Regions from separate parts of the Lentzea sp. NPDC051208 genome, predicted to be linked through region 2. Evidence: riboswitches for the same ligand, from Rfam matches in the RefSeq annotation. Region 2 holds a riboswitch; the other holds the start of a gene.
The links. Region 2 has a riboswitch for thiamine pyrophosphate ahead of AB0M48_RS23850 (FAD-dependent oxidoreductase). Riboswitches for the same ligand answer to the same signal wherever they lie in the genome.
Positions count from the first base shown of each region.

Region 1: it holds a riboswitch for thiamine pyrophosphate, as region 2 does, so the genes downstream of both, AB0M48_RS14305 (thiamine ABC transporter substrate-binding protein) here and AB0M48_RS23850 (FAD-dependent oxidoreductase) in region 2, are expected to answer to the same signal.

Region 1 is NZ_JBFBAW010000005.1:290,730-296,783, reverse strand. Features, by position in the region: gene AB0M48_RS14315 (ABC transporter ATP-binding protein) at 1-308, opposite strand, end outside; gene AB0M48_RS14310 (iron ABC transporter permease) at 308-1,861, opposite strand; gene AB0M48_RS14305 (thiamine ABC transporter substrate-binding protein) at 1,891-2,859, opposite strand; TPP riboswitch at 2,882-2,994, opposite strand; gene AB0M48_RS14300 (4a-hydroxytetrahydrobiopterin dehydratase) at 3,027-3,320, shown strand; gene AB0M48_RS14295 (mannosyltransferase) at 3,326-4,528, opposite strand; gene AB0M48_RS14290 (DUF6131 family protein) at 4,816-4,971, opposite strand; gene AB0M48_RS14285 (BTAD domain-containing putative transcriptional regulator) at 5,161-6,054, opposite strand, start outside.
Region 2 is NZ_JBFBAW010000009.1:283,171-289,224, reverse strand. Features, by position in the region: gene AB0M48_RS23865 (MarR family transcriptional regulator) at 80-523, opposite strand; gene AB0M48_RS23860 (thiazole synthase) at 599-1,354, opposite strand; gene thiS (sulfur carrier protein ThiS) at 1,356-1,556, opposite strand; gene AB0M48_RS23850 (FAD-dependent oxidoreductase) at 1,553-2,500, opposite strand; TPP riboswitch at 2,504-2,615, opposite strand; gene thiE (thiamine phosphate synthase) at 2,642-3,280, shown strand; gene AB0M48_RS23840 (class III extradiol ring-cleavage dioxygenase) at 3,312-4,073, shown strand; gene AB0M48_RS23835 (hypothetical protein) at 4,066-4,323, opposite strand; partial or broken gene AB0M48_RS23830 (NADP-dependent oxidoreductase) at 4,360-4,458, shown strand; gene AB0M48_RS23825 (S1 family peptidase) at 4,515-5,465, opposite strand; gene AB0M48_RS23820 (hypothetical protein) at 6,048-6,054, opposite strand, start outside.

The DNA of each region.
Region 1 (6,054 bases), on a different contig from region 2:
TTCTTCATCCGCAGGCCGAACGCCACGTTCCCGGCGACCGTCCGGTGCGGGAACAGCTGCCCGTCCTGGAAGACCAGCCCGAACTCGCGCCGGTGCACCGGGACGCCGGCCAGATCGGTCGTGTCCCAGCGGACAGACCCCGACGTGGGCTTCTCCAGCCCGGCCACCGTGCGCAGCAACGTCGACTTGCCGCACCCCGACGGTCCGAGCAGCGCCACGACCTCGCCGTCCGCCACCGAAAGCGACACGTCCGACACCGCGGCCGTCCGTCCATACCGGACGGTGATCGAGTCCAGTTCCAGCGCCATCAGAACTCCCCGCTGCTCGGCACGCGCAACCGCTCGATCAGCAGCACGCACCCGACCGTCACGACCATCAGCAGCGCGCAAGCCGCGTAGGCCATCTGGCTGTTCAACTCTCCCGGCCGCGACATCAGCCGCGCGATCACCACCGGCAACGTCGGCGAGTCCGGCCGGGCCAGGAAGCTCGTGGCCCCGAACTCCCCCAGCGCGACGACGAACCCGAACCCGGCCGCCGCCACCAGGGACCGCCCGACCAGCGGCAGGTCCACCTCGCGCCACACCCGGACCGGCGAGGCGCCCAGCGTCGCCGCCGCCTGCCGCAGCCGTTCGTCGACGGCCCTCAGCACCGGCAGCACCATCCGCACGATCAACGGCGTCACCACCAGCGCCTGCGCCAGCGGCACCAGCAGCGGCGAGGTCCGGAAGTCACCCGGCAGGGCGTCCATCGTGATCAGGTACCCGAAGCCGACCGTCACCGCGGACACGCCGAGCGGCAGCATCAGCGCGGTGTCCAGCACCTCGGCGAAGCGGGCCCCCGACCGCCGCAACCCGACCAGCACGACGGCCGAGAACACCCCGACCACCAGCGCCACCAGGGTCGCGTCGAAGGCCGTGCGCAGCGAGTTCACCGCGGCGTCGATGCCGGTGACCGCCAACGTGCCGCGGTCTCCGCGCGTGTTCAGCGCCACGTACCCGGCGAAGCTCCAGCCGTCCCTTGTGGACAGTGAGCGCGTCACCAGCCCGACGACCGGTGTCAGCAACGCCACCACGACGGCGAACGCGGCGAGCACCACGTACCACTCTCCGCCGGACGGCCGTCGGGCCAGCTCTTCCCTGTCCCGCAACGCCAGCGCGGTCTCCCGCCGGCGCCGGGCCAGCGCGCCCAGCACCAGCACCGCCAGCACGGCGGCGAACTGCAGCAACGACAACGCCGCCGCCCCGGACAGGTCGAACAGCTCGACCGTGCGCAGGTAGATCTCGGTCTCGAGCGTCCGGTACCGCGACCCGCCCAGCACCAGCACGACACCGAAACTGGTGGCGCAGAACAGGAACACGACCGCCGCGGCCGACCCGATCGCCGGCGCCAGCGCGGGCAGCACCACCGACAGGAACGCCCGCGGCCGCGAAGCACCCAGAGCCCGGGCCGCGTCCTCGGCACGTCGATCCGTGTGCGCCCACAGCCCGCCGACGGTCCGCGCGACCACGGCGACGTTGAAGAACGCGTTCGCCAGCACGATCGGCAGCACCCCGCCGTCGGGCCAGAACGTCCGGAAGGCCAGGCCCACCACGACGGTCGGCAGCACGAACGGCACCATCACGGCGGCCCTGATCAGCCCGAGGCCGCGAATCCGGCACCGCGCCAGCACGAACGCCAGCGGCATCCCGGCGAGGACCGCCACGACCGTCGACGCCAGCGCCTGCCCCAGCGTGAAGCCGACCAGTTCCCAGGTGTCGCTGTCGGCGAGCGCCGGCAGCACACCACCTTCGCGCAGCCCGAGCGAGACGATCGCCAGCACGGGCCAGGCGAAGAAGAGGGCGAGGAAGGCGAGCGGCAGCAGTGCCGCCGCCGACCAGCCCGTGCGGGAACTCAGCCCTGCACGAGCTTGCGCCACTGCTCGACCCACGCTTCGCGGTTGTCCTTCACCTTGTCCGCGGGCAGGGCCTGCGGGTTCGGCGGCAACGGCGCGTCCTTGGCCCACGACTCGGGCAGCGCGACACCCTCACGCGACGGGTAGACGTACATCTGCTCGGCCACCTGGGCCTGGAACTTCTCGCCCAGCAGGAAGTCGAGGACCTTCTTCGCGTCCTCGGGGTTCTTGGCACCGGACAGCACGCCCGCGTACTCGACCTGGCGGTAGCAGGTGTCCAGCACCGCCTTGGTCTTGCCGCCCTCGGCCGACGGCGACGACGCGTAGGACACGACGATCGGCCGGTCGCCCTTGGTGGCGGAGAACTCCTGGTTGTAGGCCTCTTCCCAGCCGCTCACGACCTTGACGCCGTTGGCCCTGAGCTTGGTCCAGTACTCCTGCCAGCCGTTCTCGCCGTACTCGGCGATCGTGCCGAGCAGGAACGCGAGACCGGGCGAGGACGTGGCCGGGTTCTCGACGACCAGCTTGTCCTTGAACTTCGGGTCGATCAGGTCGTCGTACGACTTGGGCTCGACGCCGCCGAGCTTGGCCGGGTCGATGTTCAGGCACACGTCACCGACGTCGACGGCCTGCAGGCGGTTCGAGTCGTCGGCCTTGTAGCGCTGGGCACCCTTCGAGGCCTCCGGCGAGGCGTACTCGGCGAACACGCCTTCCGAGAGCGCCCGCGAGGCGAACGTCGAGTCGACGCCGAAGGCGACGTCGCCGATCGGGTTGGCCTTGGTGAGCACCAGCTTGTTCGTCAGTTCGCCCGCGTCACCGCTCGCGACCTGCTTCACGGTGATGCCCGAGGACTTCTGGAACTCCTCCAGCACCTCCGGCTTCACCGCGAACGAGTCGTGGGTCACCAGCGTGACCTCGTGCGACTGCGGCACGGTCGACGTGCCGGCCGAACAACCGGTCAGCGCCAGAGCAGCGAAAACAGCACAAATCCTTCTCACAGCGATCTCTCCCTACGCCGGTATGACCCGGATCAGGTGGACGGTCGAGGGCTTGCGAGCCCTCCTCTCAGCCCGGCGCTTCACCGGACTCCCGTGGTAAACGCGCAGCCTACGTGACGTGGTGGGACGATCAGGACATGGCCGAGCTGTTGAGCGACGATCAGTTGGACCACATCCTGCCCAAGCTGCCCGCCTGGTGCCCCCAGGACGCGGCGCTGGTCCGGACCGTGGAGCTGCCGAGCTTCTCCCACGCGATCATGGTCGTGAACCGGATCGCGGAGATCGCGGAGAACGACAACCACCACCCGGACATCGACATCCGGTACAAGACACTGACATTTCGCCTGAGCACGCACTACAAGGGAGGAATCACCGCGCTCGACGTGTCCCTCGCCGAGGAGATCGACGGGGTCCTGGACGCGATGAGCTGATTCGGTCAAGACATGCGCTGCTCACGGACCTGCTGGACCGCCGGGCGCGGCTCGTTGCCCTGACGCCTGGCTTCCAGCCCGATCGCGACCAGCGTGAGCATGCCCGCGGCCGGATAGCCCCAGCCGAGCAGCACGAAGTACCAGGGCCGCGGGAAGTCCCAGATGTTCGGCTGGGCGAGCAGCAGGAAAGAGATCAGGTAGCCGCCGGTCAGCAGGACCCACAGGCCGGCGGTGATCTTGCAGAGCAGGTGACCGCCCTCGTAGATCAACCACAGGAGGGCGGGCACCATCCACACCCAGTGGTGGCTCCACGAGATCGGCGAGACCAGCAGGCCGAGCATCTGGACGCTGACGATCAACGCCAGCGCGTCCTTGGTCCTGCTGACCGCGAACCACGTGAGCGCGGCCACGACGAGCACGGCGACGATGTAGATCGGCCCCGTCTTGACGTCGTAACCGACCGTGCGGCTCAGCGCACCGCGCAGTGACTGGTTGATCGCGCTGCCCACGGGCCCGACGCGACTCGCGTCACCGAGCAGCTGGAACCAGAACTTGTCCGACTGGGACGGTGAGATGGCCCAGCCGATGCCGTACACCGCGACAAAAGCGACGAACGACCACACAGCGGCCATCCACCGCCGCTGGATCAGGAAGTACAGCCCCGAAATCGCGGGCGTGAGCTTGATGCCGGCGGCGAAACCCACACCGGCACCTCCGACCCAGTTGCGCGCGCTGGCAAGCGTGCCGATCAGGATCGCGACCAGCACCAGGTTGATCTGGCCGTAGTTGAGCGTGGTGCGGACCGGCTCGATCCACAGCGTCAGCGCGGTCCACATCATGGCGCGGCGCGGGTCCTGCAGCTTCAGCAGTTTCAGGCTGGTGCGCACGATGAAGTACAGGCAGCCCAGGCAGATCAGCTGCCAGATCCAGCGTGACGCCTCCCACGGCACCCAGCTCATCGGCGTGAAGATCGCGGCCGCGAACGGCGGGTAGGTGAACGGGAGCGGGAACACGTCCGCGTACTGGTCGAGCCGCCACTCGTAGAGGTCGCCGGAGAACAGGTGCGGCGATCCGTTGCGGTACACCAGCAGGTCGATCATGGTCATCTTCGCCTGGAAGGCGACCATGAACATGTGCCCGGCGACCGACAACGCGAGCAGCCACGGTGCTACGGAGAGCACACGCGCTTCCACAGCACGGAGTTTCACCCCGAAAACGTTACCCGAGGCAACGAAACGGGGTACCCCGGCGTCATTAGGACGGGAGAGATCGCAAGAGGGAGTTTTTCTGATCATGTCTGTTGATCTTGTAGTTGCCGCTGTCGCCGCTCTGGCCATGCTGGGGGTCGCGTTCGGAGTGTTCGCCGCTGCCGCACGCGCCAAGAACAACGTGTAAAGCCGTTGTGAGACATGAAGAAGGGGCAACCTCCCATGTGGAGGTTGCCCCTTCTTCGTTACCGTCTCCGAGGGGGAGGAACGGTGTCTTGGTACGGCGATTAGAAGTAGTGCGCCCGGCCACCGATCGGCTTGCCGACCGCGCCCAACACGGCGAGAATCGCGCCGATCACCAGCAACACCACGCCAAGCGTCGTCAGGATGCTGATGCCAGCAAGCCAGCCGACGACGAGCAGGATCAGTCCGAGGACGATCATGACACCTCCAGGTGGGGAATCCTGTTCTAGGGCTACCCCACCGAGGTCGGTACAAACCTCGCTTCATACATTCGTCACCGATGCAACCAGCTCGCTCATCACGGCGGCCCGCGAGTCCTTCATCTCCTCGAAGATGTCCACCGCCTCGAGCGCGGGGCTCCGCCACAGCTCCGGTACGGCGCGATGGTCTCACTGCGCGGTCAGCTGGCGTTCGGCCACACCACACTCCCGATAGAGGATGGCCGCCTGCGTCTCCGCCTCCCCTGCACCGTCCACGTCTCCCGCAGCGCGTCGCACGGCGGCCAGCACCTCGAGCGACCGTGCTTCGTAGAAGCGCTGGTGGTAGCGACGACACGTGGCGACGGCGTCTTCCGCGTGGCGCAACGCCTCCTCCGTCTCCCCCAGAGCGAGGTGCAGCAACGCGCGCTCCGCATGCTCGTCACCCAGGCACAACGCGATCGAGGCGCCGGAATCCGAGCGCATCTCGCCCAGGTGGTGCGCCGCCCGGTCGAGGTCGCCGAGGTTGCGGTAGGCCCGCGCGGCCACGTGATTGGCCTCGGCCACGTCCTGGGGAACGTCGGCCTGGGAGGCGGCTTCGAGCAGGATGCGCGCGGCGGCCAGCGCGTCGTCGTGGTCACCGCTGTGGTCGAACAGGTCGGCCATCATCTCCCAGGCATCCCACCGCTCCTCGAAGCTGGACCGCGCCCGCAGTCCTTCGAGCACGTCGAGCACGATGTCGAACGCCTCGTCCGCGAACCCGAGCAACAGCTTCGCCCTCGCCACGGCGATGATGCCGATCGTGAGCGGCTGGGGGTTCCCCAGTTCCGCCTGCAGCGCCTGCTGGGCCTCGTGGTTCTCGATCACTTCCGGTAAGCGGCCCAGCTCGGTCAGGACACCGGCCAGCGACGCGTGCACGTGCAACCTCACGACAGCCGAACCGGCGAGCTCCAGAGCCCTGCGCAACGCCTGCTCCGTGCCGGGGAGGTCGGGCCGCCGGAACAGCGCCGCAGCGATGTTGAGCAGGCCGACCGCCTGACCTTCCCGATCGCCCATCCGCTCGCGGATCGCCAGCGCCTGTTGCTG
Region 2 (6,054 bases):
TGAAGATCACGATCCACGGCTGGAGCACTGGCCGGGCACGCACCTCGTCGTGCCCGGCTCAGGCGACCCGTGGAAACGACTACTTCGGCTCTTCGCCTACCAACGTCTCCAGCGCGTCGAGAGCGCCCACCAGAGCCGCGATGTGCTCCGGCGTCAGCTGTTCGATCCGCCGCTGCAGCTCGCGCACCCGCGCGGACCGCACGCCGGACACCATCGTCTCGCCCTCGGGCGTGGGGGTGGCGAGCCAGGCGCGGCCGTCCTGCGGGTCGGGTTCGCGCTTCACGTACCCGGCCTCGACCAGCGCGGCGACGATGCGGGACAACGTCGGGGGCGCCACGCCCTCCTTGTTCGCCAGGTCGCCTAGGCGCATGGGCCCGCAGCGCGCGAGGGTGGCCAGCGCGGAGACCGCACCGGGGCCGAGTCCGGGGGAACCGGTGCGTCGCAGCAACCGGGCCAGCCGGCCGATCGCCAGGTACAGGCGCGCGGTCGCGTCCTCGACCTCGGCGTCAATGGGGGCCGTCACGGCTAGTCGTCCTCCTCGGCGGATTTCAGGTAGTGCTCAATCATCCCCCAACACGTGAGTACCCAAGGTAGCGACTCAGAGACCCGGCGAAGACGCTTGGGCCCAAAAGCGTTGCGGAATCCTTCCGGCCAAGCGCGCCAGACGTCCGCCCTCGACCGCACAACGCATGGCGGCGCCCATCCGTTCCGGGTCCTGGGCCCGGGTGACCGCGGTCGCCAGCAACACCGCTGAGCAGCCGAGTTCCATCGCCAGGGCCGCGTCCGAGGCCGTGCCGATGCCCGCGTCGAGAACTACTGGAACAGAAGCACGGGAAGTGATCAGCTCGATGTTGTGCGGGTTGCGGATGCCGAGACCCGTACCGATGGGCGAGCCCAGCGGCATGACGGTCGCGCAGCCGATGTCCTGCAGCTTCAACGCCAGCACCGGATCGTCGTTGGTGTAGGGCAGGACGACGAAGCCGTCGTTGACCAGCCGCTCGGCCGCGTCGAGCAGCTCGACCGGGTCCGGCAGCAGGGTCTCCTCGTCGTGCACCACCTCGAGCTTGACCCAGTTCGTCTCCAGCGCCTCGCGCGCCAGCTGGGCGGTCAGCACGGCCTCGGCGGACGTGCGGCAGCCCGCCGTGTTGGGCAGCACCTCGATTCCAAGGCGCCGCAACAACTCCAGCACACCGGTCTGGCCTGCGGCGTCGACGCGGCGCATCGCCACGGTGGTGAGCTCGGTGCCGGACGCGACCAGGGCCCGTTCCAGCACCGAGAGGTTCGCGGCACCGCCGGTGCCGGTGATGAGCCTGGACCGGAACTCCCGGCCCGCGATGATCAGCGGATCGTCCACGTCAGCCTCCCTGGACCGCGGTCAGCACCTCGACGACGCCGCCGTCCGGCACGATCGTCCTGTCCCACAACGCCCTCGGCACCACGGCGCCGTCGAGCGCCACGGCCACGCCCTTGTCGGGTGCTCCCACCAGCGTCACGACCGCGGCCACCGACGTGCCTTCTACCAAGTCACGGGAAGTCCCGTTCACCTGTGCCTTCACGAACTTCCTCCCTGGAGCAGCTCGACGACGAGTCGAGCGGTGTGCGGGGCCAGCAACAGCCCGTTGCGGTGGTGGCCGGTCGCGGCGATGACGCCGGGCTCGAGGAAACGCACGATCGGCACGTTGTCCGGGCTGCCCGCGCGGAACCCGACGGCGGCCTCGGTCAGCGCGTACTCGGCGATGCCCGGCAGCACGGTTTCCGCGTCCCGCAACAGGTCCCGCACGCCCGCGACGGACACGTCGGTGTCGAACCCGGCCTCGTACTGGGTCGCGCCGACGACCAGGCCGTCGTCTCGCGGCACCAGGTAGACCGGGCGGCCCGAGACCAGCGCACGGATCGTGTGACGAGGCGGCGGCAACGCGCCGGGCCGGTGCGAAAGTCTCAGGATCTCGCCCTTGACCGGCCGGATCACGTCCTTCAGGGCCGGGTGCAACCGGCCGCTCCACGCCCCGGCCGCGATCACCGTGACCCGTCCCTCCACTGAGGACACGACCCCGGCGTCCAGGCAAGCCTTCCACAGTGCGGAAAGCAGCACCCTGTTGTCGACGGCGAGATCCCCGGCCGCGTACACGCCCCCGCGCACCGCCGGGCCCAGGGAGGGTTCGAGCGCCCGGATCTCCCGCGAGGTCAGCAGGTCCCCCGCGTGCCGCAGGTCGGCGAGGTCGCCCGGCTGCGTCCCGACGGCCAGCGTCCCGGCCTCGAACAGCGGAACGCCGATCGACGCGGCGAACTCCGGCCACATCGCCAGGGCCTCGACCCCCTGCGCCACCACGGCTTCCTCGCCCGGCCAGGCCTCCGTCAGCGGTGCGAGCATGCCGCCCGCGACCCGCGAACCGGCGTGCGGCGAGCCGTCGTCGAACACGGAGACCGAGAACCCGGCCCGTGCCGCCGCCAACGCCACGGACAGCCCGATGACACCGCCACCCCGGACGGCCACTTCCACACTGCTCAAGGCATTCACGCTCCCTGCGCCGGCATGACCCGGATCAGGTTCGACGGTCGGAGCGAACCACGCTCCCTCTCAGCCCGGTGTTCTCCAGGCTCCCGTGCGGACCGACTTCAACATAACGGTTAACGTGCGTGCGTGCCAGGACTCGACGGAAACCTGATCAGGCAACGACTCGCCGACGCGACCCTCTACCTCTGCACGCCGAACCGGCCTGATCTGGCCGAGTTCGCGGACGCGGCGCTCGCGGGCGGCGTCGACATCATCCAGTTGCGGGACAAGTCACTGGAGGCGAAGCAGGAGATCGAGGCGATCGAGGTCCTCGCCGAGGCCACCGAACGCCACGGCCGGCTGCTCGCCGTCAACGACCGCGCGGACATCGCGCACGCCGTGCAGGCCGACGTGCTGCACCTCGGCCAGGACGACCTGCCCGTCCCGCTCGCCCGCCGGATCATCGGTGACGAGGTGGTGATCGGCCGGTCCACGCACGACGTCGGCCAGATGACCGAGGCAGCCGCGGAACCCGGCGTGGACTACTTCTGCACCGGTCCGTGCTGGCCGACCCCGACCAAGCCGGGCCGTCCGGCACCGGGGCTCGACCTCGTCCGCGTCACCAGGACCGACCGCCCGTGGTTCGCGATCGGTGGCATCGACCTCACGAACCTCCACGAGGTCAAGGCCGCTGGAGCCACCCGAGTGGTCGTCGTCCGGGCCATCACCGACGCCGAGGACCCGCGCAAGGCCGCCGAGTCGTTCAAAATTGAACTTAGTAGTTGAAATTTGAACTAACAGGCGTACGCTCGGAGACGTGAGCGCACCTGTGCTGTACCTGAGCCACGGGGCTCCCCCGCTGGCCGACGACGAGACGTGGACCAGAGAGCTGAAGGACTGGTCCGCCACCCTCCCGCGCCCGGAGGCCGTGCTCATGGTCTCCGCGCACTGGGAGGAGGCGCCGACCACCATCGGCGCGACGACGACCGTGCCGCTGGTCCACGACTTCTGGGGCTTCCCGCAGCGCTACTACGAGGTCACGTACGAGGCGCCGGGCGCACCCGAGCTCGCGAACGACGTGCGCAAGCTCCTCGGCGGCCACGTCGAGCAGGACGAGCAGCGCGGACTCGACCACGGCGCCTACGTGCCGCTGAAGGAGATGTTCCCGGACGCCGACGTACCGGTGCTGCAGATGTCGATGCCCACGCTCGACCCGCGTGAGCTGCACGAGATCGGCCGCAAGCTCGCGCCGCTGCGGGACCGCAACGTCCTGATCGTCGGCAGCGGGTTCATGACGCACAACCTGAGCTGCGTGAACTTCCCCGCCGGACCGGACTACGAGCCGCCGTCGTGGTCGAAGGAGTTCGACGACTGGGCGCACCAGCAGCTCGCGAACGGCGACGTCGACGCGCTGCTCGACTTCCAGGTGAAGGCACCGGCCGCCGGCATCGCACATCCGAGGACTGAGCACTTCGCGCCGTTGTTCGTGGCGCTCGGCGCCGCCAGCGACGAGAAGGCCCGCACCAGCGTCGAAGGCTTCTGGTACGGGCTCTCGAAGCGGTCCGTCCAGTTCAGCTAGCGGCAGCGCCCTCCAGGAAGAGGGTGACGAACCGCCGCGCGGCAGCGGGCGTCCCGGCACGGACGCCCCCGCTGGCCATGAGCAGCAGCACCATGTCGTCGACCGAGAAGTCGGGCCGCAGTCTTCCGGTCGCCTTCGCCCGGCGGATGAGCTCGGTGAGCGACCGGAACGCCCTGTCGCGCACCGCGGCGAAGTCGATCGCGCGGGGACAGGCGGTCGTGAACGCCGCCGAGAACCCGCGGTCCAGCACGTGGAGCAGGCAGACCTGCTCCACCGTCCGGCAGAACCGCTCGCCGGCGTCTTCCCGCCCTCCCGCGGCGCCGGCGCGCACAGGCTGAGCGAGACCGGCCACGCCCACGGCAAGATCGTGCTCGTCGACGGCTGAGAACGCGAAAGCGCTGCGACACCGGGGTGTCGCAGCGCTTCACGGTGTCACGGGCACTAGCCCCGCGTGAGGGTCAGGCCGTAGCGCGACAGGATCGGGTTGAGCGGCTGGAAGTACGTGGTGCCGCCGGACGAGCAGTTGCCCGAACCGCCGGAGGTCACGCCCTGGGCCTGGCCGAAGCCGGAACCCGCCACCCACGAACCACCCGAGTCGCCACCCTCGGCACAGGCGTTGGTGCGGGTGAGGCCCCGGACCGAGCCCTGCGGGTAGTTCACGGTCTGGTTCTTGGCGTGGACGGTGCCGCAGCGCCACCCGGTCGTCGAACCGGAACGGCAGATCTGGGCGCCGACAGCGGCCTCGGTGTTGCCGCGGACGATGACGTTCGTGCCGTTGTAGCGGTTGACCCACGGACGCGGGGTCCAGTTCGCGTTGGTGCGCACCCAGGCGTAGTCGTTGCCGGGGAACACCGAGCCGGCGAACGTGCCCTGTGCGACGCGGTTGAAGCCGGAGACCGCGGTGCCCGTGGAGCCGCAGTGGCCGGCGGTGACGTAACCACCGGACACCGAGAAGCCGAGCGAGCAACGGCCGCCGCCCATGTAGATGGCGTCACCGCCGCGCAGGTCGTACAGCGGGGTCGGGCTCTCGGTCACCTCGGCGACCTTGACCGCACCGCTGATCGACTTGGCGGTCGCGATCCACTGGTCCGCGGCCGCGTCGCGCACGTTCTTGTTGACCTCGACGACGACGCTGTTCGACTGCTCGTCGACGCGCCAGCTCGTGATCGCCGCGGGGGCGGTCATGAGGTCGAGGACCGACTTGGTCCCGGTCAGCTGGGAGAGCGAGTTGCTGACGACCTTGGTGTCCGCGCCGGTCACGGAGAGTCCCGACTTGGTCACCGCCACCGTCAGTCTGCCGGTCGCCTGGTCGATCCAGGCTCCGCCGAACGCGTCGCCCAGGGAGGCCTTCGCGGACTCCGCGACTTGGCCTGACTGGGCGTCATTGGCCAACCGGACGCGTGCCTGGTCAGCGTTCAGGCCCAAATCACGCTGGACCGCTTGGAGCAATTCGGCCGGGTAGCTCTCCGTATCTGAACCGGATGGGGCGACCGGTGCGGCAGGGGCGCCAAACGCCGGTACGCTGAGAGCAGTGACGACTCCGGTGGCGAGCAACACGGCACCGGTTACACGGGCCGCACTCGTGCGGTTCATCAAGCGTCTCCCTCACTTTCGGGTGCAGGGGAACCCGAGAGATCGGTTGCAGGGACCTCTCTCGGGGGCTCTAGGGGGACGGGTGGTGGGGCGGCGGCAGGGGTCGCCCCACCCCTCCCGTCCTCATTTGCCTCTCAAATCCGGTGCAGGCGCTGTGTCCTCCACCGAAGGCGCCGGGCTCAAGCGGACGTGCCACGAGCCTCATTGCGCCTCCTCCCGGTCTCTTTCGGACCGAATCCTTTCGCCCGTTCGAGTGAAGTTGCGGAACTCTTGGCTATGACGCCCCGCCTCGAACGTGAACGAAGTGTGTCACAGCTCACGACAGATCAACTGCGGCGCGTAGCAATTGACAGTTAACTATCGCTCAACGTAGTGACGTGATCACCGA